DNA from 2 places in the Geodermatophilus sp. SMS 5-13 genome. Region 2 is predicted to be linked to the other one. Evidence: predicted binding sites of a transcription regulator. Region 2 holds the regulator's gene; the other holds the start of a gene.
The links. The regulator LexA, encoded in region 2, represses DNA repair genes until DNA is damaged. The targets are predictions, from matches to a motif close to TCGAACANNTGTTCGA.
Positions count from the first base shown of each region.

Region 1 (11,402 bases), 1.5 Mb from region 2:
CAGGGCGAGGAGATCGACCCGGCGATCAGCGGCGGCGACCTGTGCATCCAGGCCTGCGCCAACGACCCGCAGGTCGCCGTGCACGCCGTGCGCAACCTGGCCCGCATCGGGCAGGGCGTGGTCAGCATCCGGTGGTCGCAACTGGGGTTCGGGCGGACGTCGTCGACGTCCACCGGCCAGGCCACCCCGCGCAACCTGTTCGGGATGAAGGACGGCACCGACAACCTCAAGGCCGAGAACGACTCCGCGCTCGAGAAGTTCGTCTGGGTCGCCGACGGCGACGGCCCCGGCTGGCTGACCGGTGGCTCCTACCTGGTCACCCGCCGGATCCGCATGGAGATCGAGACCTGGGACCGGCAGCCGCTGCGCGAGCAGGAGCAGATCATCGGCCGCACGAAGGGGACGGGGGCGCCGCTCGGCCAGAAGGCCGAGTTCGACCCGGTGGACTTCACCACGCAGGTGGACGGCGAGTTCGCCATCCCGGAGACCTCGCACGTCTTCCTCGCCCACCCGAACAACTCCGGGACGGCGATCCTGCGCCGCGGCTACAGCTTCGTCGACGGCTCCGACGGCCTGGGCCGGCTCGACGCCGGGCTGTTCTTCATCGCCTACCAGCGCAACCCCGACACCGGCTTCGTCCAGGTGCAGAGGAACCTGCGGCACGACGCGATGAACGAGTACATCCAGCACACCTCGTCGGCAGTCTTCGCCTGCCCGCCCGGCGTCCGGGGGGACGACGACTGGTGGGGCCGCGCCCTGCTCGAGGGGTGACGCGTACTTCACGCCCCGGACCGGTCCGTCCTGACATATCGTCTGCTGGGGCATGTGTGAGTGCTGCGCCGTCCGGGCACCGAGTGACACGGGTGGCGCACGCAGCGTCTGCCCTTGGGCGGCAGTGGGGGCGGCCCGCAGACAGTCGGGCCGGACAGCGCGAGGAGTGACCCACGGTGGTCGAACCAGGACGTCGCTGCCTGGGTGACCGCTACGAGCTGCAGCAGCTGATCGCGGCCGGCGGCATGGGGCAGGTGTGGCGCGGCCACGACGACCTGCTCGGCCGGCCGGTCGCGGTGAAGGTCCTCCGCAGCGAGTACACCGGTGACCCCACGTTCCTCGCCCGGTTCCGGGCCGAGGCCCAGCACGCCGCCTCGCTCTCGCACCCCAACATCGCCGCCGTCTTCGACTACGGCGAGGTGGTCACCGAGGACGGCAGCGGCGAGACGCTCGCCTACCTGGTCATGGAGCTGGTGGAGGGCGAGCCGCTGTCGGCGGTGCTGCGGCGGGAGGCCCCGCTGGACATCCCGGCGACCCTGTCCGTGCTGCGCCAGACCGGGTCCGCCCTCGCCGAGGCGCACCGCGTCGGCATGGTGCACCGCGACGTCAAGCCGGGGAACATCCTGGTCCGGTCCGACGGCAGCGTGAAGATCACCGACTTCGGCATCGCCTGGTCGGCCGGCAGCGTGCCGCTGACCCGCACCGGCCAGGTGATCGGCACCGCGCAGTACCTCTCGCCGGAGCAGGCAGAGGGCAAGCACGCCACCCCGGCCAGCGACGTCTACGCGCTCGGCCTGGTCGGCTACGAGTGCCTGGTCGGCCGCGCCGCCTTCGAGGGCGACAACCCGGTCACGATCGCGCTCAAGCAGGTGCGGCAGAACCCCGACCCGCTGCCGGAGGAGCTGCCGCGGGGCGTCCGCACGCTCATCGGCCAGGCGCTGAACAAGGACCCGGACGCCCGGTACGCCGACGGCGCGGCGTTCGTCGACGCGATCGAGGAGGCCATCGCCGGCCGCGAGCCTCCGACGATCGCCGTCGACCGGCCGGCCGCCGCGGTGCCGGCCCCGGGCGCCGTCGACTCCGCCACGCAGGTCACGCCCGCCGCGCACGTCATCAGCCCGCCGGCGCGCCGGCGCCGGTCGATGGCGCTCGTGCTCGCCGCCGTCCTCCTCCTGGCGGTGGGCGCGGCGACCGCGTTCCTGTTCCTGCAGCGGGCGTCGGACGACGGCGGCTCGGCGCCCGCCGCCGCCACCAAGAAGCTGGACAGCCCGGGCATCGTCCTCGCCGCGGCCCAGTACGTGGGCCGGCCGGTCGACGACGTCGTCACGGAGCTGACCCGGCGCGGCCTCCAGGTGCAGCTCAAGCCCGTCGTGGATCCCGCCGCGCAGCCCGGCAACGTCACGGACGTGAGCCCGGTGGGGCAGGAGCTGTCGGCCGGCGACGTCGTCGTCGTCTCCTACGCCCGCGCGCCGGGGGAGGACACGAACACCCGCGTGCCGCAGGAGGAGTCCGCGGTGCTCGGCGACCAGGCGCCGGCGCCCGCGGACGTGACCACGTCCGACAGCGTCACCACAGAGGCCGCCGAGCCCACCCCCACGACGCCGACGACCGCGACGACCACCGTGCCGTCCTCCCTCGAGGGTGACCCGACGACCCCGACCGATGACACGTCCCCGACCGATCCGTCGTCCTCGGCGGGCTCGGGGTCCGGCTCGGGGACAGGGACGGGCACGGGCACTGGGACCGGGACGGGCAGTGACACCTCGTCCGCGCCGCCGGCCGGCAACTCGACACCGAGCACGAGCCAGCTCGACGCCACCGACGACGACTGAACCCGCCGTGTCCCCCGTCCGTGGGCCCCAGGTGTGGGCTCCGGCGCCCGGGGGCAGTGTGGGAGCCGGTCGCTGGAGGGGAGGCGTGCGTGGTCGCACCGGGCGGGCCGCCGCTCGGCGGCCGCTACGAGCTGCTGGGGCTGCTGGCCAGCGGCGGCATGGGTCAGGTCTGGCGCGGCCGCGACGTCGTGCTCGGCCGGCCCGTCGCGGTGAAGGTGCTGCGCAGCGAGTACACCGGTGACCCGACGTTCCTGGCCCGCTTCCGCGCCGAGGCCCAGCACGCGGCGCTGCTGGCGCACCGCAACATCGCCGCGGTCTTCGACTACGGCGAGGCCCCGGCGTCGACCGGAGAGCACCTGGCCTACCTCGTCATGGAGCTGGTGGACGGCGAGTCGCTGGCCGCCGTCCTCGCGAGGGAGGGGCGCCTCGACGTCCCCCGCACGCTCGACGTCCTCCGGCAGACCGCGGCCGGGCTGGCCGCGGCGCACGGCGCCGGCGTCGTGCACCGCGACGTCAAGCCGGGCAACCTGCTGGTGGGCACGGACGGCGTCGTGCGGATCACCGACTTCGGCGTCGCCTGGTCGGCCTCGGACGTCCCGCTGACCCAGACCGGGCAGGTCGTCGGCACCGCCCAGTACCTCTCGCCCGAGCAGGCCGAGGGCGGCCGGGGCGGCCCGGCCAGCGACGTCTACGCGCTCGGTCTGATCGGCTACGAGTGCCTGGCCGGGCACCGTGCTTTCGACGGCGGGACGCCGGTGCAGATCGCGCTCCGGCAGATCCGGGAGGAACCCCCGCCGCTGCCGGACGACGTCCCCGGCCCCGTGCGCGCGCTCGTCGCCCGGGCGCTGTGCAAGGACCCGGCCGGGCGGTTCGCCGACGGCGCGGCGTTCCGGGACGCGGTCGACGACGTGCGGGCGGGGCGGCCCGTGCCTCCGCCGACCCGGCGGTTCGCGGCCGCGGGGCTGCCCGGGCGGGCGCTCCGCCGCCGGCGGGTGCTGGCGCCCGTGGGCGCGCTGATCGCGGGGGCCCTGCTCGCGGGCGCGGGGATCGGTGTCGGCGGGCTGCACTGGGGGTCTGCGCCCACCGCGCCGGTGGTCGCGGAGGACGCGAACGGGGTCGTGCTGCGCTCGGCGGACCACGTCGGCCGGGCGGTGGACGACGTCGAGGCCGACCTGGCCGCGTTGGGGCTCCGGATCGCGAGGGCGCCGGTGGAGACGGCGGCGGCGCCCGCGGGCACGGTCCTCGCGCTGGACCCGGTGGGGGCGCTGCGGCCCGGCGACCTGGTCACCGTGTCCTTCGCCGTCGCGCCTGTCGCTGCCGCGCCGTCGAGCACCGCACCGCCGGCGTCCTCCCCGGCCGCGCCGGTGGAGGCCGCCCCGGTGGAGGCGGCGCCGGTAGAGGCAGCGGCGCCCGCTCCGGTGGAGGCCGCGGCGCCCGCGCCGGCGCCCGCCCCCGGGAACAGCGTCCGACCCGGCCGCGGAAACGGGAAGGCGAACGGCCTGGGCAACGGGAACGGGCACGCCGGAGGGAACGGCAAGGGGAACGGGAACGGCCGCGGCAACTGAGCCGCGGCCGTCCTCGATCTGCGAACGGTCAGCGGCGCACGGTGACGGTGGTCCGCATCCACGGGTGGACGAAGCACTGGAACTTGTAGGTGCCCGGGGCCAGGTTCTCGGTCGCCGAACCGCCCGGCTGGACGCCGGTCACCAGGAACTCGCGAGGCACCTGCACGCCCGGCGCGACGTCCACCAGGGCACACCGCGGGTCCGTGGAGGCGACGCCGCCCGGGTTCAGCACCGGGATGCAGCCCAGCTGGAAGTTGTCGACGCGGGTGAACGTGTGAAGCTCGCCGCCGACGTTGTCGGCCCGCAGCAACTCACCGGCGTTGATCGTCAGGTGGTCGGGGTGGAACCGCCAGTGGCCGTCGGAGCCCTTGGCCGCGACCTCGGCCAGGAAGTCCGCGAAAGTCGTGTCCCCGTTCCCGACACACGGAACGCCGTTGGCGGTGAACGTGGCCGGGTCGCAGCGGTCCTGCATCTGGACGACCTGCGCCTGGTTGCGGCCCGGCCCGCTGTCGGCCTGTGCGGGACCGGTGAACCCGAGGATCAGGAGGGCGGCGATCGCCCCCACGACGATGCTCCTACGACGTCTCATGACACCCCTTCACGACGGTGTGACGTGCCTGGCCGTGTGCCGTGCGCCGCGGGTGGTCTCCGCGGATCAGCTCCGAGGCGTGCGACATGGCGCATCGCGTCCCGGAGCGGGCGCAAGCTAGCGGCGGGGTCCATGACGCTTCAACGTCACAAGTCATCCGGGAGGAGCCGGGCAGGCACGGCGCAGCGCGCCGACACGGACGGTCGGCCGGCGGCTTCGCTCAGGCCTTGCGGTCGCCGGGGGCGAGCCAGAGCGCGATGCCGAGGCAGGCCAGCGCCGCGGTCAGCAGGAAGCCGCGGTTCGTGGTGACCTCCGGGAGGACCACCACGACCCAGAACACGGCGAGCCCGGTCAGCCCCGCGGCGGCGGTCTTCCACGACCGGTCGTTGCGCAGCTGACGGGAGCGGGCCACGGCCAGCGCAGCAAGGAGGACCGCGACGGTGGCGAAGGCCGACCAGAGCGGTGCCGCCGTCCAGAGCCGGGCCTCCCGGCCGGCACTCATCAGCAGCCCGATCTCCAGCAGTACCGCCGACGCCACGACGAGGACACGGACGGTGGCGGCGCCCCGCCGCGGCCGGACCCGCGAGACACCGGGCGCCGGCCGGGGCGGGCGCGGCAGGCCGTCGACGGGCCCGGTGGGCTGCACGTCGGGGGGTGGGGGAGCGTCGTCCCGGACGTGGTTGCGGGTCAGCTGGACCGTGCGGTGGGTCGTCGTGCGCGAGGGAGGTGGGGACAGGGACACGCGGTTCCTCCTGGCGTTCCGGGACGGGCCCGTCCTCCGGGGCCGCTGCGTGTGCGGACGCTAGCCACGACGCGGCCGTCGTCCCGGGGAACGTCGTGTGCGCGTCGGGAGCGTCGCTCCTGTCCGCATCCGGACGGACCGTTCCCGTTAGGGTCGCGGCGTGGGCATGCGCGCCGGAGTCGTCGTCACCGGGACCGAGGTGCTGACCGGGCGGGTGACCGACCGGAACGGGCCGTGGCTCGCCGAGCGGCTGCGCGAGCTCGGCGTCGACGTAGGCCACGTCGTCGTCGTGGGGGACCGGCCGGACGACGTCCGCTCCGCGCTGGACTTCCTCGCCGGCACCGGTGTCGGGCTGGTGATCACCTCCGGTGGCCTCGGCCCGACCGCGGACGATCTGACCGCCCAGGTGGTCGGGGACCATCAGGGCCGCCCGTCGGCGGTCGACCCGGCCCTCGAGCAGCGGATCGGCGGCATCGTCGAGCGGCTGATGGCCCGCCGGGGCTGGCGGGCCGATCCGGAGGCGACCGCGGCCGGCGTGCGCAAGCAGGCGCTGGTGCCCGCGGGGGCGACCGTGCTGGATCCGGTCGGGACGGCGCCGGGCCTCGTCGTCCCACCCGCCGAGGGGCGCGGCGGGCCGACGGTGCTCGTGCTGCCCGGCCCGCCCGCCGAGCTGCGGGGCATGTGGGGGGCGGCGGTGGCCGCCGAGCCGACCCAGCGGGCGCTGGCCGGCCGCGAGGAGCTGCGCCAGGAGACGCTGCGGCTCTGGGGGACGCTGGAGTCGCAGCTGGCCGCGACCCTGCGCGAGCACGACGCCGAGCTCGGCGGCCTGGAGGTCACCACGTGCCTGCGGGACGGCGAGCTGGAGATCGTGACGCGCTACGCCCCGGAGGCGGAGGCGGCGTACGAGCGGCTGGTCGCCGCGGTCGAGGAGGACTTCGGCGACACGCTGTTCTCCCGCGGGCCGTCACTCGACGACCTGGTCGCCCAGGGATTCGCCGAGCGCGGGCTGACCGTCGCCACCGCCGAGTCGTGCACCGGCGGCCTGCTCGCCGCGCGGCTGACCGAGCGGGCCGGGTCGTCGGCCTGGGTCCTCGGTGGCCTCACCGCGTACGCCAACTCGGCGAAGGAGCGGCTGGCCGACGTCCCCGCCGAGCTGCTGGCCGAGCACGGGGCGGTCAGCCCCGAGGTCGCCGCCGCGCTGGCCGAGGGCGCGCGTGCCCGCTTCGGTGCCGACATCGGCGTCGGCATCACGGGGATCGCCGGCCCCGGCGGGGGGACGCCGGACAAGCCGGTCGGCACGGTGCACCTGTGCGCCATCGGGCCTGACGGCGCACAGGTGAAGTCGCTGCGGCTGCCCGGGTCTCGCTCCGCCGTCCGCGGCCGTTCCGTGGTCATGGCGATGCACCTCCTGCGGGTTCTGCTGCTGGGTGGCCCGCCCGCCTGACAAGACCCTCGTCGCATCTGTGGACAACCGTCTGACCTGGGAATTCGGGTCGCGGGGCGGCTCCTTGACGGCTATTTTTCGTACAAACGTTCGAGTACGAAGGAGGTGTCGTGGAGGTGCCGTCGGAGGATGCGCTGCAGGCCCTGTCGGGCCCGCAGCTGCTCGACCGCACCCGGGCACTGGTCGCCGAGCGCAACCGGATCGACGCAGAACTGGCCCGCACCGTGCGCGTCGCGGACGGCCTGCGGGCGTTCGCCGGGGATGGGATGGCCACGGCGCAGTCGTGGCTGCGCGGGCACTGCCGGCTCTCCGGCAACGCGGCGTCGCGCGTGGTGCGCCACGGCCGGGCGCTGGAGCAGCTGCCCGCCGTCGCCGCCGCGCACGCGGCCGGGGAGCTCACCGCCGATCAGGTCGATGCCATCGGCAAGATCACCGGGCCGCGGCCGGTCGCGCTGGCCGCCGCCCAGGGCATCGACCTGACCGAGGTCGCCGCGGTGCTGGCCCGCCTCGCCGCCACCCAGCCGCACGAGGACCTGGTGAAGCTGGTGCACCAGGTGCTCACCCGCCTCGACGCCGACGGCCCCGAACCCGATCCCACCGAGGAACGATTCCTGACCTTCGCCAAGCACGCCGACGGGTCGGGCACCGGCCGCTTCCACCTCGACCCGCTGGGCATGGAGAAGCTGCAGGCCGCGCTGCAATCGATCCTGCAGACCCACCGGCCGGCCGACGATGCGCGCACCCGGCCCCAGCAGCAGGCCGACGCCCTCGTCCAGCTGGCCGACATCCACCTGGGCTGCGGCACGCTGCCGCTGCTGCGCACCGTCAAACCCCAGGTCGCGGTCCGGGTGAACAGTGAGGACCTGGCCGACCCGGCCACCGGCAGGGGCGCCGCGCGGGCCGGGTTCGGCGCGGTCCTCTCCGCCGCCCGCGCCCGGCAGGTCGCCTGCGACGCCGAGCTGCGCCGCTATCTGCTCTCCGCCGACGGTGAGCTGCTCGACTACGGCCGCGCCCAGCGGCTGGTCACCCCCGGCCTGCGCAAGGCCGTCGAACTCCGGGACGAGCACTGCGTGTTCGCCGGCTGCGATGCCCCGACCCACTGGTGCGAGGTTCATCACGTCGTGCATTGGCTCTTCGGCGGCGAGACCTCCGCGGAGAACTCCGCGCTGCTGTGCGAGCGGCACCACACCCAGGCCCACCACGGCTTCCGCGTCGAACGAGACAGCAGCGGACGCTGGCACACCTACCGGCGCGACGGCACCGAGATCCTCACCCTCCGACGACCGGTTGACGACCCAGGGCTCTCCCGCGCCGGGTGACCGTCCGAAGGAACAGCCCTCACGGGTTTCCCCGCGCTTCGACCGGAGTACTCAATTGGCATGCCCAAGCCGTCGGGCGTCAGCGACTGGCGGGCTTTGTCCCGCTGGCCCTGGGCCCGACGCGTGCTTCTGCTCGTGTTCTTCGCGGTCGGCGGTGTGCTGATCCTGCTGGCGGCGGGCGGTACCGCCCGCGCGGCTGATGACCCGATCCCCGGAGTGTCCGACGCGGTCAGCGTCGTGTCAGACGCGGCATCCCCGGCTGACGCGGCCCCGCCACCTCCCGCGTCCGCGTCCGCGCCCGATGTGGTGACCGACCAGGCCGCCGAAGTGACCGCCACGGTCACCGACACGGTGTCGGAGACCGTGGCGGAGCCATCGGTGGCGACGCCGCCTCCGCCGGCTGAGCCCGCCCCGGCTGTGACGGACCCCGTCGGGGTCACCCAGGCTGTCCCGCCGGCCGCTGACGAGGTCGTGGCGCCGGTCGTCGAGTCCGCTGCGCCCTCGGTGGCCGATGTGGTCGAGCCGGTGGCAGACGAGGTCGTGGCGCCTCCCGCCGACACGGTGACACCGCCAACGGAGACGCCGTCGGCTCCGCCGGTCGAAGGCGCCGTCCCTCCGGTCGGTGACCCGGTCGACGCGGTGGTCGAGCCCGCGGTGGAGACGGTCGGCCCGACCGTCGATGCGGCCGTCGACCCGGTGGTCGAGCCCGTCGAACCGGTCGTTGACGCCGTTGCTCCCGTGGCGTCGCCCGTCGTGGAGGCCATCCCGCCGGGGCTGGGTACGCCTCCGCCGGGGCACGGCACCGTGCCGCCGGGGCTGGAAACCGTGCCGCCGGGGCTGGGGACGCCTGCGCCGGGGCACGGCACCGTGCCGCCGGGGCTGGAAACCGTGCCGCCGGGGCTGGGGACGCCTGCGCCGGGGCACGGCACCGTGCCGCCGGGGCTGGAAACCGTGCCGCCGGGGCTGGGGACGCCTGCGCCGGGGCACGGCACCGTGCCGCCGGGGCTGGAAACCGTGCCGCCGGGGCTGGGGACGCCTGCGCCGGGGCACGGCACCGTGCCGCCGGGGCTGGAAACCGTGCCGCCGGTGCTGGAGACGCTGCCGCCGGTGCTGGAGACGCTGCCTCCGGTGCTGGAGACGCTGCCTCCGGGGCTGGAGACGCTGCCTCCGGGGCTGGAGACCCTGCCTCCGGTGGTCGAGACGCTGCCGCCGGTGGTCGAGGCGCTCCCACCCGTGCTGCAGACGCTGCCGCCGGTGCCAGAGACGGCCCCGCCGGTGCTGGAGACGCTGCCGCCGGTGCTGGAAACCCTGCCGCCGGTGGTCGAGACCCTGCCTCCGGTGGTCGAGGCGCTCCCACCCGTTCTGCCGACGCTGCCGCCGGCGTTGGAGACGCTGCCGCCGGTGCTGGAGACGCTGCCGCCGGCGCTGGAGACCTTGCCTCCGGTGTTCGGTGCGTTGCCGCCGGTTGCAGAGGTCATCCCGCCGGTGCTGGGGACGCTGCCGCCGGTGCCCGAGACCGTGCCACCGATCGCGCCGGTGCTCGACCCGGTCGTGCCGGTCATTGCCGAGATCCCCAGCCCCGTGGTTCCGCCGGTGACCGAAGTGCTCGCCCCGGTCATCCCAGATGCCGCGCCGGTTGTCGCAACCGTCACAGACGCCCCGCTCCCGGTCGTAGCGACCGCGGCGCCGGCCGTCGACGTCGTCGCTCCTCAGATCTCCGTCGTGACGACCGCGGCCGAGGTGGCTGCATCTCTGGTTTCCGTCGTGACGACTCCGGCCGCCGTGATCAGCGCCGCCGCCTTCTCGGCCACCTTCTTCCCGCCGGCCACCGTGCCGGCCACCGTCGTGCGGACGGCTCTCCACGGCGGCGCCACGACGCCCGCCACGGCTCCCGACGGCAGCCGCGAGGGCGCGCCCGCCGTCCCGGCTCCGATGACACCCGACGTTCCCGACGGCGCTCCGTCGTCGACCGGCGCGCCGGCCGCATCCGGGGGCGGCTGGACCGCTCCGGCCCTGCTCGCCGCCCTGCTCTCGGTGGCGCGGCCAGCCGAGCCCGGCCACCTGGTCTCGCCCGGACCGGTGCGCGCGCTCGTCTCCGGCTCCGATCCTGAGCCGTCCTTCTCGCCCGACTGACCTCCCTCCGGCCGGTCGCTGCCCGCGTGATCTGACACGCGCGGCGGCCGGCCGCAACCCCGCACGGCCGTCCGCTCGCACACGGACGGCCCGGGGGGAGGGACTCCCGACGCCGTCCTGAGCCTGCTCGCCGCAGCGCCCCCTCCTCCCCGGGAAACCGGCGGTGGCTGCGCGAACTGTCACGGGGCAGCTCGAGCAGCCACCTCCGGAGCGGCCCGCATCGTGTCCGCCCGGGTTTCACGGGGCCGGACGGGCACGGAGCGGACCCATCCGCCTCTCGCATCCGCCCGGGTTTCACGGGGCCGGACGGCAGCGAGCGGCCACAGTCGCAGCAGCCTCGGCGAGCGGTACCCGGCCCGCCTACCGGCCGGTAACGTGCGCCACATGAGCGCCACCCACGAGGTCACCAACCAGGTCCCACCACTGGTCGGGCACGACCCCATCGCGGGTGACGCTGCCCTCGCCGAGGCCTGCCTGCGGCACGCCGACGCGCCGGCCTTGCAGTCGCTCGCCACGCTGGGCCGGCTCGCCGGCAGCGAGCAGGCGCAGGAGTGGGGCCGGCTGGCCAACGAGAACCCGCCGAAGCTGCGCACCCACGACCGCTACGGCCACCGGATCGACGAGGTCGAGTTCCACCCGGCCTGGCACGAGCTCATGCGGACGGCGTTCGAGCACGGGCTGGCCGGGGCGCCCTGGGCGAGCCGGGAGCAGCACCCCCACGTCCGCCGCGCCGTCGGCTACCTCGGCTGGACGCAGGTCGAGATGGGCCACGGCTGCCCGGTGACCATGACCTACGCCGCCGTCCCGGCGCTGCGCCGCTCGCCCGACCTGGCCGAACGCTACGAGCCGGGCCTGACCGCGCCGGCGTACGCCTACGAGCTGGCCGAGCCCACCGGCAAGGCCGGGCTCGTCGCCGGCATGGGCATGACCGAGAAGCAGGGCGGCTCCGACGTCCGGGCCAACACCACCCGCGCCGTCCCGCAGCCCGACGGCACCTACGCCCTCAC
Region 1 is NZ_CP165729.1:5,762,939-5,774,340, forward strand. Features, by position in the region: gene efeB (iron uptake transporter deferrochelatase/peroxidase subunit) at 1-771, shown strand, start outside; gene AB3388_RS27935 (protein kinase domain-containing protein) at 948-2,603, shown strand; gene AB3388_RS27940 (protein kinase domain-containing protein) at 2,693-4,168, shown strand; gene AB3388_RS27945 (cupredoxin domain-containing protein) at 4,197-4,733, opposite strand; gene AB3388_RS27950 (hypothetical protein) at 4,978-5,499, opposite strand; gene AB3388_RS27955 (competence/damage-inducible protein A) at 5,666-6,943, shown strand; gene AB3388_RS27960 (HNH endonuclease signature motif containing protein) at 7,054-8,262, shown strand; gene AB3388_RS27965 (hypothetical protein) at 8,323-10,395, shown strand; gene AB3388_RS27970 (acyl-CoA dehydrogenase family protein) at 10,780-11,402, shown strand, end outside.
Region 1: the regulator LexA is predicted to act here: its motif matches at 7,022-7,037, upstream of AB3388_RS27960 (HNH endonuclease signature motif containing protein).

Region 2 (11,402 bases):
TTGCGAGTGGTTCATGGACCACCGCAACGCCGACGGCTCGTACGCGGAGATGTGCGGCAACGGGATCCGGCTGTTCCTGCACGCGCTGATCGGCGAGGGCCTGCTCGACCGCGGCGCCTGCGAGGCCGGGGTGCTCGTCGGCACCCGCGGCGGCCCGCGCCGGGTCGGGGCCGTGCCCGGCGGCGGCTACTGGGTGGACATGGGCCCGGCCCGCCCGTTCGGTCGCGGCGACGCCAAGGTGCCGGGCGGATCGCTGCCGGGGCTCGCGGTGTCGATGGGCAACCCGCACCTCGCCTGCCTCACCGACGTGCCGGTCGACACGGTCGACCTCGCAGCAGCTCCCGTCGTCGACCCCGCCCTCTTCCCGGAGGGCGTCAACGTCGAGGTGGTCAACGTGCTCGACCCGGGCCGGCACATCCGCCTGCGGGTGCACGAGCGCGGCGTCGGCGAGACCCGCTCCTGCGGCACCGGGGCCGTGGCCGCCGCGTACACGGCGCTGACCGCGAGCGGCACCGACACCGGCACCGTCGTCGTCGACGTGCCGGGCGGGCGGCTCACCGTCCGGATCGGCGAGGGGACGACGGTGCTCACCGGTCCCGCCGTCCTCGTCGCCGCCGGTGAGCTCGCCGCGGAGTGGCTCGAGGGCTGATCAGCGGTCGGCGGGCGGGTCCTCGTCGTCCGACTCGACCAGCGGGTCGAGGTGCCCGCCGCCGGGCGGGTTGAAGCTGCCCTCGGGATCCACGCCGCTGGCCGCGTCGAGGATGTCGCGGGGCGGGTTGAGGCCCTTCGGGTCGCGGCCGGGGTCGTCGATCTCGTCGCTGCTGCTCATGCGCGGCCCCTACCCGGCGACCGGCTCCTCATGCGGCGCCTCGAGCTCGCGCGGCAGCTCCCGCATGCCCATCAGCGGGCTGGCCACCACCCAGAGGGCGGCCAGCCCACCGAAGGCCACCGAGACCCACAGCGTCGGCACGACGCCGATCCAGCCGCCGAGCGCGCCACCGATCAGGGCGCCGAGCGGCTGGGTGCCGAACACGATGAACCGCACCGAGGCGTTCATCCGCCCGAGCAGGTGCGGCGGGCACAGCCGCTGCCGGAAGCTGACCTGGGTGATGTTGTAGGCGACGACCGCCCAGCTGAACCCGAACCAACCGAGGACCAGCAGCACCGCCGACGCGCCGACGGCGGCGAGCGGGATCAGCGCGGTGAACGGCATGATCATCAGCGACGACAGCGGGATGGCGCGCCCTTCGCCGACCCAGCGGGCGAACCGGGCGCCGGTGACCGCACCGACCAGGCCGCCGACGGAGCCCGCGGCGAAGACGATGCCGACGGTGCTCTCCGAGAGGCCGAGCTCGCGCAGCGCGTAGAGCACCAGCAGCGCCCCGCTCATCGCCGTGGCGAAGTTGGCGGTGCCCGTGCAGGCGACGATCCGGCGCAGCAGCGGGTGGCGGACGACGAACCCGAGCCCCTCGGCGATCTCGGCCCGCAGCGGCCGGCGGGCGGCCCGGTCGGGCACCGTGTCGACGTGCCGGATCCGCCCGATGAACAGCGCCGAGAACAGGAAGGACAGCGCGTCGAACGCGATGAGCACCGGGGCGCCGAGCACCCGGAGCAGGACGCCGGTGATCCCGGGACCGGCCACCTGGGCGACCGCGCGGCTGCTCTCGAGCTTGCCGTTGCCGTCGACGATCTGGTCGGGGGCGACCAGCGTGGGCAGGTAGCTCTGGTAGGCGACGTCGAAGAAGACCGTGGCCGTGCCGGTGACCGCCGCGACGAGGAACAGCTGCCACAGGGTGAGGACGTCGAGCACGTAGGCCAGCGGCAGCGTCGCGAGCGCCACCGCCCGCACGAGGTCGCCCGCCACCAGGACCCGCTTGCGCCGCCAGCGGTCCACCCACGCCCCGGCGGGCAGCCCGATGACGAGGAAGGCCGCCGTCTCCAGCGCGGTCAGCACGCCCATCTCCAGCGGCGTGGCGTCGAGCAGGGTGACGGCCAGGACCGGCAGCGCGAGCAGGGTGATCTGGGTGCCCAGCTGGCTGACCGTCTCGGCCGCCCACAGCTGACGGAAGTCGCGGTGCCCCCACAGGCCGGCCGGTGTGCTCACCGGGGCAGGATCCGTCGACTGATTGGGAAAAGTCAATCAGTGAACGGCGTGTCGCCTAGGCTCGTCCCGTGACGGCGGACGGCGCCCCGGACATCCGCGGGCCCAAGCGCAGGGCGACCGACGCCGAGTACCGCGCCGTCGCCTCCGCCGTCCGCCTGCGGATCCTCCGGATGTGCTGGTCGGAGGCGCTGACCAACAAGGAGCTGGCCGAGCGGCTGGGGCGCAACCCGGCGACGGTCCTGCACCACGTGCGCACCTTGGTCGACACCGGTTTCCTGGCCGCCCAGCCGGACCGGCGCGGCACCCGCGGCTCGCGCGAGGTGCCCTACCGGGCGACCGGCAAGAGCTGGCTGATGGACGTCGACGACCGGCCGCCGCCTCGCCGCGACCCGATGCTCGCCGCCTTCCTCGAGGAGGTGGGCGAGGTGGGGGAGCAGCACCTGCAGAGCAGCCGCCTGGGTCTGCGACTGTCGCCGGAGAACCTGGAGGAGTTCCGCCGGCGGCTGCACGGCCTCCTCGACGAGTACGCCCGCCGGCCCGAGGACCCGGACGCCGAGCACTGGTCGCTCTACCTCGGGATGCATCCCGAGCCATGAGGTGTTGCACCCGGTGATGACATCCCGTGCACAAACCCAGGTGACCACGTCGGAACCCCGTGTCACGCTGGAGCCGATGACCACCGCCTACGAAGCTCCTTCCCCCGGCGAGGCCGGTTTCGACGAGCCGGACGACACGACCGGCTCCTACGCCCTCGAGGAGCGCGGTGCGCTCCGCCGCGTCGCGGGGCTGTCGACCGAACTCGCCGACGTCACCGAGGTCGAGTACCGGCGGCTGCGCCTCGAGCGCGTCGTGCTCGTCGGGGTCTGGACCGAGGGGACGGCGGCCGACGCCGACCGCTCCCTCGCCGAGCTGGCCGCCCTCGCCGAGACCGCCGGATCGATGGTGCTCGAGGCGGTCAGCCAGCGGCGCTCCACGCCCGACGCCGGCACCTACGTCGGCTCCGGCAAGGCCGCCGAGATCCGGGACATCGTCGCCGCCACCGGCGCCGACACCGTGATCTGCGACGGTGAGCTGACCCCCGGCCAGCTCAACGCGCTGGAGAAGATCCTCAAGGTCAAGGTCGTCGACCGGACCGCGCTGATCCTCGACATCTTCGCCCAGCACGCCAGCAGCCGGGAGGGCAAGGCCCAGGTCGAGCTGGCCCAGATGGCCTACATGCTCCCGCGACTGCGCGGCTGGGGTGAGTCGCTGTCCCGGCAGGCCGGTGGCCGCGTGGCCGGCGGTGGCGGCATCGGTACCCGTGGCCCGGGTGAGACGAAGATCGAGACCGACCGGCGGCGGATCCGCGCGCGGATGAGCAAGCTGCGCCGGGAGATCGCCGGCATGGCGACGGCCCGCGCCACCCAGCGGTCCAACCGCGGGCGCAACGCCGTCCCGAGCGTGGCGATCGCCGGCTACACCAACGCCGGCAAGTCCAGCCTGCTCAACCGGCTGACCGGTGCCGGTGTGCTGGTCGAGAACGCGCTGTTCGCCACCCTCGACCCGACGGTCCGCCGAGCCGAGTCGCCGGACGGCCGCGAGTACACGCTCACCGACACCGTCGGCTTCGTGCGGCACCTGCCGCACCAACTGGTCGACGCCTTCCGCTCGACGCTGGAGGAGGTCGCCGCCGCCGACCTGCTCGTGCACGTCGTCGACGGCTCCGATCCCGACCCGCTGGGGCAGATCCAGGCGGTGCACACGGTGCTCGGCGAGATCGACGCGTCGGCGGTGCCGGAGCTCATCGTGGTCAACAAGGTCGACGCGATGACCGAGGACGACGTCCTGAGCCTGCGCCAGGCGCTGCCCGGCGCGGTCTGGGTCTCCGCCCGCACCGGGCACGGGATCGACCGACTGCGCGAGATCATCGCCGCGCGGCTGCCGCACCCGGACGTCGACGTCGAGGTCCTCGTGCCCTACGGGCGCGGTGACCTGGTCGCGCGCATGCACCGCGACGGCGAGGTGCTCTCCGAGCTGCACGAGGCCGGCGGCACGCGGCTGACCGCGCGGGTCGACGGTGCCCTCGCAGCGGCCCTGGAGGAGTTCGCCGCCCCGGCGGTCTGAGCCATTCCGGCAGGTCGAGATCACGAACGGGTCACGGGACCCGGTACCGTGAGGCCGTGACGATCGGCGCGATGCGGCGGGGATCCGGCGAGGCCTCCGCCGTCGCCGAACCCGACCACAAGGGCGTCCCGGCCGTCGTCTCGCCGGGCCGGCCGCCGTGGTGGCTGCTCGCGCTGGCGGGCGGGGTCACCGTGGTCGTGTCGATCGACCTGTTCAGCCGCGGCTCCCTCGAGCGCATGGACCTGCGCGTCTCCGAGGTGATCAGCTCGTGGGGCATCAAGGAGTCGGGCGCCTACTGGCCGGTCTGGGCGGTCACCCAGCTCGGCGGGCGCGGTTTCATCCTGATCGTGCTGGCGGCGCTGGTCGGCTACCTCGGCTGGCGGCGCCGGACGCTGGTGCCGCTGCTGCGCGTCCTCGTCGCCCTGGCCCTGCTCACAGCGGTCGTGTACGGCTTCAAGTACGGCGCCGGGCGGACCGCGCCGTCCTATCCGGGGTCGTTCTTCCACCGGGACGGCGCTTCCTACCCCTCGGGGCACGTGGCGAACGCCGTGCTGATGTGGGGCGTGGCCCGCTGGCAGGCGGTCGAGTTCGGCCTGCCCGCGCCGGTGCAGCGGGCGTTCCGGTGGCTGTCGATCCTCGGGCCGGTGGCCGCGGGCCTGGCGATGGTGGCCCTGGACTTCCACTGGGTCACCGACGCGGTCGTCGGCGGCGCCGTGGGCATCCTGCTGTTGGGCGTGGTGCACGCACTGGACGCGTCCGTTCTGTCACGCTGGGTACGTGCCCGAGCTGGCCGGCGGTCCGCCTAGTCGCGTGCGGGCGCACCTGTTGCCGGCGGCAGTAGCCCTGGCAACGGCGTTCGTGGTCGCCGGCGCCGTCCCGGCCGCCGCGGCGGCGGACGCCACCGCCCCGCATCCCCTGTGCCAGGTGACCGATCCCCGGCTCCCGGAGCTGTCCGGCCTGGTCGTGCTGGGCGATCGCATGGTGGCCATCAACGACGGCGGCGTGGAGCTGAACGTCTACGTGCTCGACACGGCCTGCCAGATCGTCGAGGTCCACTCCGCGCCGGTCGATCCCTACGACCCCGAGGACCTCGCGGTCGGAGCCGACGGCACCGTGTGGCTGGCCGACGTCGGGGACAACCGGACCAATCGGCCCACGGTCGCCCTCCTCGCCCTGCGCCTGGACGGGTCGACCGGGGTGTTCCGCATGAGCTATCCCGACGGGCCGCACGACGCCGAGTCGCTGCTGCTGGCCCCGGACGGGACGCCGTACCTCGTCACCAAGGAGATCCTCGGGGCCAGTGGCGTCTACCGGCCCACCGCCGCGCTGGTCGACGGGGGCGCGGTGGCGCTGGAGAGAGTGGCCTCGGTCAACTTCACGCTCACCGGCACGGACGGTGGGCCGGTGGGCCGCGCCGGCCAGCTGATGGCCACCGGGGGAGCGGTGTCGCGCGATGGCACGCTGCTCGCGCTGCGCACCTACACCGACGCCTACGTGTGGCCGCTGTCCGGCTCCGACGTGGCCGGCGCCCTGGGCGCCGCCCCCGTGCGGGTCGCGCTGCCCCCGGCCCCGCAGGGTGAGGCGATCAGCTTCAGCACCGACGACCGGCAGCTGGTGGTCGCCGGCGAGGGACTTCCCGGCGACGTGACCCTCGTGCCGGTCACGGCGCAGCCGGCGCCGGTCGCCGCCGCGGCGCAGGGCTCCGCCGAGGCCGACGCCGCATCGGGCCCGCCCGCGTTCACCGCGGGCCTCATCGCCGCCGCCGTGGCCACCGTGGTGGTCTGGCTGGGCGGCCTGCTGATCCGACGGCGCGGGACCGTCTGAGCCCCGCGCCGTCGCGGCTCAGACCCGGCGCAGGACGCTGACGACCCGGCCCAGGATCGTCGCGTCGTCGCCCGGGATCGGCTCGTACGCCGGGTTGTGCGGCAGCAGCCACACGTGCCCGTCGCGGCGCTTGTAGGTCTTCACCGTCGCCTCGCCGTCGATCATGGCCGCGACGATCTCGCCGTTCTCGGCGGTGGGCTGCTGCCGCACCACGACCCAGTCGCCGTCGCAGATCGCCGCCTCCACCATCGAGTCACCGGCGACCTTGAGCATGAACAGCGTCCCCTCGCCGACGAGCTCGCGGGGGAGGGGGAACACGTCCTCCACCGCCTGCTCGGCGAGGACCGGGCCGCCGGCCGCGATCCGGCCGACGAGCGGCACATAGGTCGGCGCGGCGGTGCCGGTCTCCTCGGCCACGGGCAGCGCGGTCGGGCCGTGCTCGCCCGGCAGCCGCACGTCGAGGGCGCGCGGCCGGTTGGGGTCGCGGCGAAGCCAGCCCTTCTTCTGCAGCACCGAGAGCTGGTGCGCCACCGACGAGGCCGAGGACAGCCCGACGGCCTCACCGATCTCGCGCACCGAGGGCGGATAGCCCCGCCGCTCGATCGAGTCGCGGATGACCTCGAGCACCCGCCGCTGCCGCTGCGTGAGGCCGTCGCCGGCCTCGCCGCGGTCCGGGAAGGACCGCACGGCGGCCGGTGCGTCGTCCGTCGTCGTGCCCGCCGTCTCCGCCGCACGGCGCCGGCCGGTCGTGCCCGCGCCGTCACCGGTCGACCGGCGACCGCCGGACGTCCCCCTCGTGCCCGCCACGTCTCCTCCTCGCCGCCGGCCCAGTCGCCGGATCGCGCCGTCCGTCCTTGGTGGCAGACGGTAGCGCCGCCGCTCGGATTTTTCAAACACACGTTCGAGTCGCGACGGGTCGGGTCGCTTCTGTCGGCCGCGTCCGGTAGACATTCGCACGGGCGTTCGAATCGAACACGCGTTCGAGAACGACGCGGTGTCGGGATCGGCGGGAGGAGAGTGTCGTGGGAAGCGTGCAGCAGGCAGTCCTGGACTTCGACGAGGCGGTGCAGGCGCCGTGGCGGCCCTCGCTCCGGTCCGTCTCGGGTGATCGTCCGCTGGAGACGGGGCGGCCCGCGCGGGCGGGCCGGTCGGTCCGGCCCGGCGAGCGGGTGGGCCGCTCGCCCTCCCCCCTCGCCCCGCCGGCCCGTCCGGCGTCCTCGGCGCCGGCCGGGCGCCCCGCGGCGGCCGGCCGCCCGGTCCGGGGCGGCTGCGCCACGCCATCCCGCACGCCGGCTGCTCCGCTGCGCCTCACCCCGCGCGCCCGCCGGCTGCTGGTCGCCCTCGGCCTGGCGGCGGCGGTTGCCGTCGGCTCCTGGCTCGGACCGCTGGTCGCCGGTGGCGCGGGCGGCGATCTGCGTCTCGCCGGGGTGAGCACGGTGGTGGTCGAGCCGGGTGACACGCTGTGGTCGATCGCGGCCGCCGTCGCCGACGCGGGCGACGACGTGCGCGCGGTGGTGTACGAGATCCAGCAGCTCAACGGGATCGACGGCGCGGACGTGGTGCCGGGTCAGGTGCTGCAGCTGCCGTGAGTGCCCGATGGCGAGAGCGGTCGCTTGTCGGTGCCCGGCCGGCCCGCGAAGACTCCGACAACATCGGGACGCCGACTTCGTCAACCCTCAGTACCCGCGCCTTCACGCTGCGTACTGACTCCACCGCTTACCGTCGTCGCGTGTCAGGCGTCATGGAGAGTCGTGCAGCGGTGTTCACCAGTCAGCCGCAGGACGTCGAGGTGTACTCGGCGGGGGAGTGGCTGCCCGGATCGCTGCTCGGCTGGCGGCACGACGCCGGCGGCGCCTGCCAGGTCTGGGTGCGCCTGACCGTCGGCGGGGTCGAAGAGTCCAGTTGGACCGACCTGAGCAGTCTGCGACTGCCCGAGCCGCACCTGTCCGTCGCCCCGGAGCCCGCGGTTGCCCCGGCGGAGGACCCGGCGGCCACGCGGAGCCTGCGCCTCGCCGACGTCTCGGCCACCGGTCCGGCACGCCGTGGCCGACCCGCGGCGCCCGGCGTGCGCCCTGTCCCGCAGGTGCGCGAGCTGCCCGGCGCCCGCGGGCTGCCCGCCGTCCGTGAGGACGCCGCCAGCCGAGCGGTGCATCCGGCCGGCCGGAGGCGCGCCGACTCGCGCGTCGTCGGTGAGACCGCCGAGTTCCCGGCGGTGGGGGCTCGGGCGGGACGGCACCGGGCTCCGGCGTCGCCGTCCGGAGCGGGCCGGCACCGTGCTGTCGACACGGGCGTCCGGGCCGCGGTGACCGACTCGCCGCTCGAGGTCCGCACGCCCGCGGCCCGCGCTGCGGAGGTGTGGGGCGCCCGGTCGGACGACACCTGGCCCGGCGTCCCCGGTGCCGACTGGTCCGGGTCCGGCGCCCTGTCGCCGGAGCCGGACCTGTTCACCCGGCCGATGCGGCTCGGTGACGTCGGACGGAGCGGGTCGGTGCCGCGGCCGCGCAGCGCGCGCCGGGACGACTCGCTGACCGGCGTCTGAGCCCGGCGGCCCGCGGCCCGTCGGCCGTCGCCGGACCGGTCCGGCGTCCGCCTCGCGCCCCCCGGCCCGGGGTCGCGCAGCATGCCCCTCTACCGCATCGCCGGCCTCCTCGCGGGCGCGTCGCGCGGCGTGTCGTGTGACGGCTGCGGCGAGTTGTTGCGGCTGGTCACGGGCGGGTCTCGGTGGAACACAACCCCCGTGCGTCCTCTTGCACATGTAGTGGAGCCGCGCCTAGGGTTCCCCTACATCTAGTAGTTACAGAGCCGTAGTTCTTCCACAAGCGGTCCTCAGGTTCTCCCCCGGGCGTCCACCGGATGTCCCCAGGAGGGTCCACAGGCCGGCTCGGCGGACAGGCTCTGAGCGAGGCTCGGGGAGGAGGCGGATCGCCGTGCGGTGCCCGTTCTGCCACAACCCGGACAGCCGGGTCATCGACTCCCGCGAGGCCGACGAGGGGGCGACCACTCGTCGCCGTCGCTCCTGCCCCGCCTGCGGGCGCCGGTTCACCACCGTCGAGGAGGCGGTGCTCGCCGTCGTCAAGCGCAGCGGGGTCAGCGAGCCGTTCAACCGCGCCAAGGTCGTCGCGGGCGTCCGGCGGGCCTGCCAGGGCCGTCCGGTGGACGAGGACCAGCTGGCCCAGCTGGCCCAGCAGGTCGAGGACGCCATCCGGGCCACCGGCGCGGCCGAGGTGCCGAGCCACGAGGTCGGGCTGGCGATCCTGCGGCCGCTGCGGGAACTGGACGAGGTGGCCTACCTCCGCTTCGCCAGCGTCTACCGCGCGTTCGACTCCCTCGAGGACTTCGAGAAGGAGATCACCGAGCTGCGGGCCCGGCACCTGCCGGGCGGCACCCCGCCGCTGCCGGGCATGCAGCCCGACGCCCCGCCGTCCCGCCGCCGGGGCGGCCGGCCGTCCACCGGCACCTGAAAAAAACTGTCAGTACCAGCCGATACACCAGTCCGAGCAGCACACAACTGCGGTTCTTCCCCAGCCGCTGCCGCACCAAGGGAGAGCTCCAACTCATGACCGAGACCGACGACCGCCTGACCCCCACCCGAGCACGTCGCGGGGGCAAGGCGCCAGCCCGGGGGAAGGGCCTGAAGGTCAAGCGGGTCTTCACGACCGCGGGTGTGCACCCGTACGACGAGGTGACGTGGGAGCGCCGCGACGTCGTCATGACGAACTGGCGTGACGGCTCGATCAACTTCGAGCAGCGCGGCGTCGAGTTCCCCGCCGAGTGGAGCATCAACGCCACCAACATCGTCACCACGAAGTACTTCCGCGGCGCGGTGGGTAGCCCGCAGCGCGAGAACAGCCTGCGTCAGCTCATCGACCGGGTGGTGCTCACCTACGGTGCGGCCGGCCGCGAGTACGGCTACTTCGCCACCGAGGGCGACGCGGAGATCTTCGAGCACGAGCTGACCTGGATGCTGCTGCACCAGTACTTCAGCTTCAACTCCCCGGTGTGGTTCAACGTCGGCACGAGCGCGCCGCAGCAGGTCAGCGCCTGCTTCATCCTCGCCGTCGACGACACGATGGACTCGATCCTCAACTGGTACCGGGAGGAGGGGCTGATCTTCAAGGGCGGCTCGGGCGCCGGCCTGAACCTCTCCCGCATCCGCTCCTCCAAGGAGCTGCTCTCCTCCGGTGGCACCGCCTCCGGCCCGGTCAGCTTCATGCGCGGCGCCGACGCCTCCGCCGGGACGATCAAGTCCGGTGGCGCCACCCGCCGCGCGGCCAAGATGGTCGTCCTCGACATCGACCACCCCGACATCGAGGAGTTCATCGAGACCAAGGCGCGCGAGGAGGACAAGATCCGCGCGCTGCGCGACGCCGGGTACGACATGGACCTCGGCGGCAAGGACATCACCAGCGTCCAGTACCAGAACGCCAACAACTCCGTCCGCGTCTCCGACGAGTTCATGCGCTCGGTCGAGGACGGCACCGAGTTCGGCCTGCGGGCCCGGCAGGACGGCGCGGTCATCTCGACCGTCGACGCCAAGGACCTGTTCCGCAAGGTCACCCAGGCGGCGTGGGAGTGCGCCGACCCGGGCATCCAGTACGACGACACGATCAACGACTGGCACACGAACCCCGAGACCGGGCGGATCAACGCGTCCAACCCGTGCTCGGAGTACATGAGCCTCGACAACAGCTCGTGCAACCTGGCGTCGTTGAACCTGATGAAGTTCCTCAAGGCCGACGGCACGTTCGACTCGAAGAACTTCGTCAAGGCCGTCGAGCTGGTCATCACCGCGATGGACATCTCGATCTGCTTTGCCGACTTCCCGACCGAGCCGATCGGCGAGACCACGCGGGCCTACCGGCAGCTGGGCATCGGCTACGCCAACCTCGGCGCGCTGCTCATGGCGACCGGCCACGCCTACGACTCGCGCGGTGGCCAGACCCTCGCCGCGGCGATCACCTCGCTGATGACCGGCACCGCCTACCGCCGCTCGGCCGAGCTGGCCGGCATCGTCGGGGCGTACGACGGCTTCGCCCGCAACGCCGACGCGCACGCCCGCGTCATGCGCAAGCACGCCGCGGCCAACGACGCGATCCGCCCCGTCGGCGCCGACGACGCCGACGTGCTCAAGGCCGCGACCGAGCAGTGGCAGCTGGGCCTGGAGATCGGCGCCGACAACGGCTGGCGCAACGCGCAGGCCTCGGTCCTGGCCCCCACCGGGACCATCGGCTTCATGATGGACTGCGACACGACCGGCATCGAGCCGGACTTCTCGCTGGTCAAGTTCAAGAAGCTGGTCGGCGGCGGCTCGATGCAGATCGTCAACCAGACGGTGCCGCGCGCGCTCAAGAGCCTGGGCTACCAGGAGGAG
Region 2 is NZ_CP165729.1:4,281,953-4,293,354, reverse strand. Features, by position in the region: gene dapF (diaminopimelate epimerase) at 1-649, shown strand, start outside; gene AB3388_RS20750 (hypothetical protein) at 650-829, opposite strand; gene AB3388_RS20745 (MFS transporter) at 839-2,104, opposite strand; gene AB3388_RS20740 (ArsR/SmtB family transcription factor) at 2,173-2,700, shown strand; gene hflX (GTPase HflX) at 2,777-4,207, shown strand; gene AB3388_RS20730 (phosphatase PAP2 family protein) at 4,264-5,013, shown strand; gene AB3388_RS20725 (NHL repeat-containing protein) at 5,018-6,031, shown strand; gene lexA (transcriptional repressor LexA) at 6,050-6,838, opposite strand; gene AB3388_RS20715 (LysM peptidoglycan-binding domain-containing protein) at 7,054-7,620, shown strand; gene AB3388_RS20710 (hypothetical protein) at 7,761-8,570, shown strand; gene nrdR (transcriptional regulator NrdR) at 8,959-9,492, shown strand; gene AB3388_RS20700 (vitamin B12-dependent ribonucleotide reductase) at 9,588-11,402, shown strand, end outside.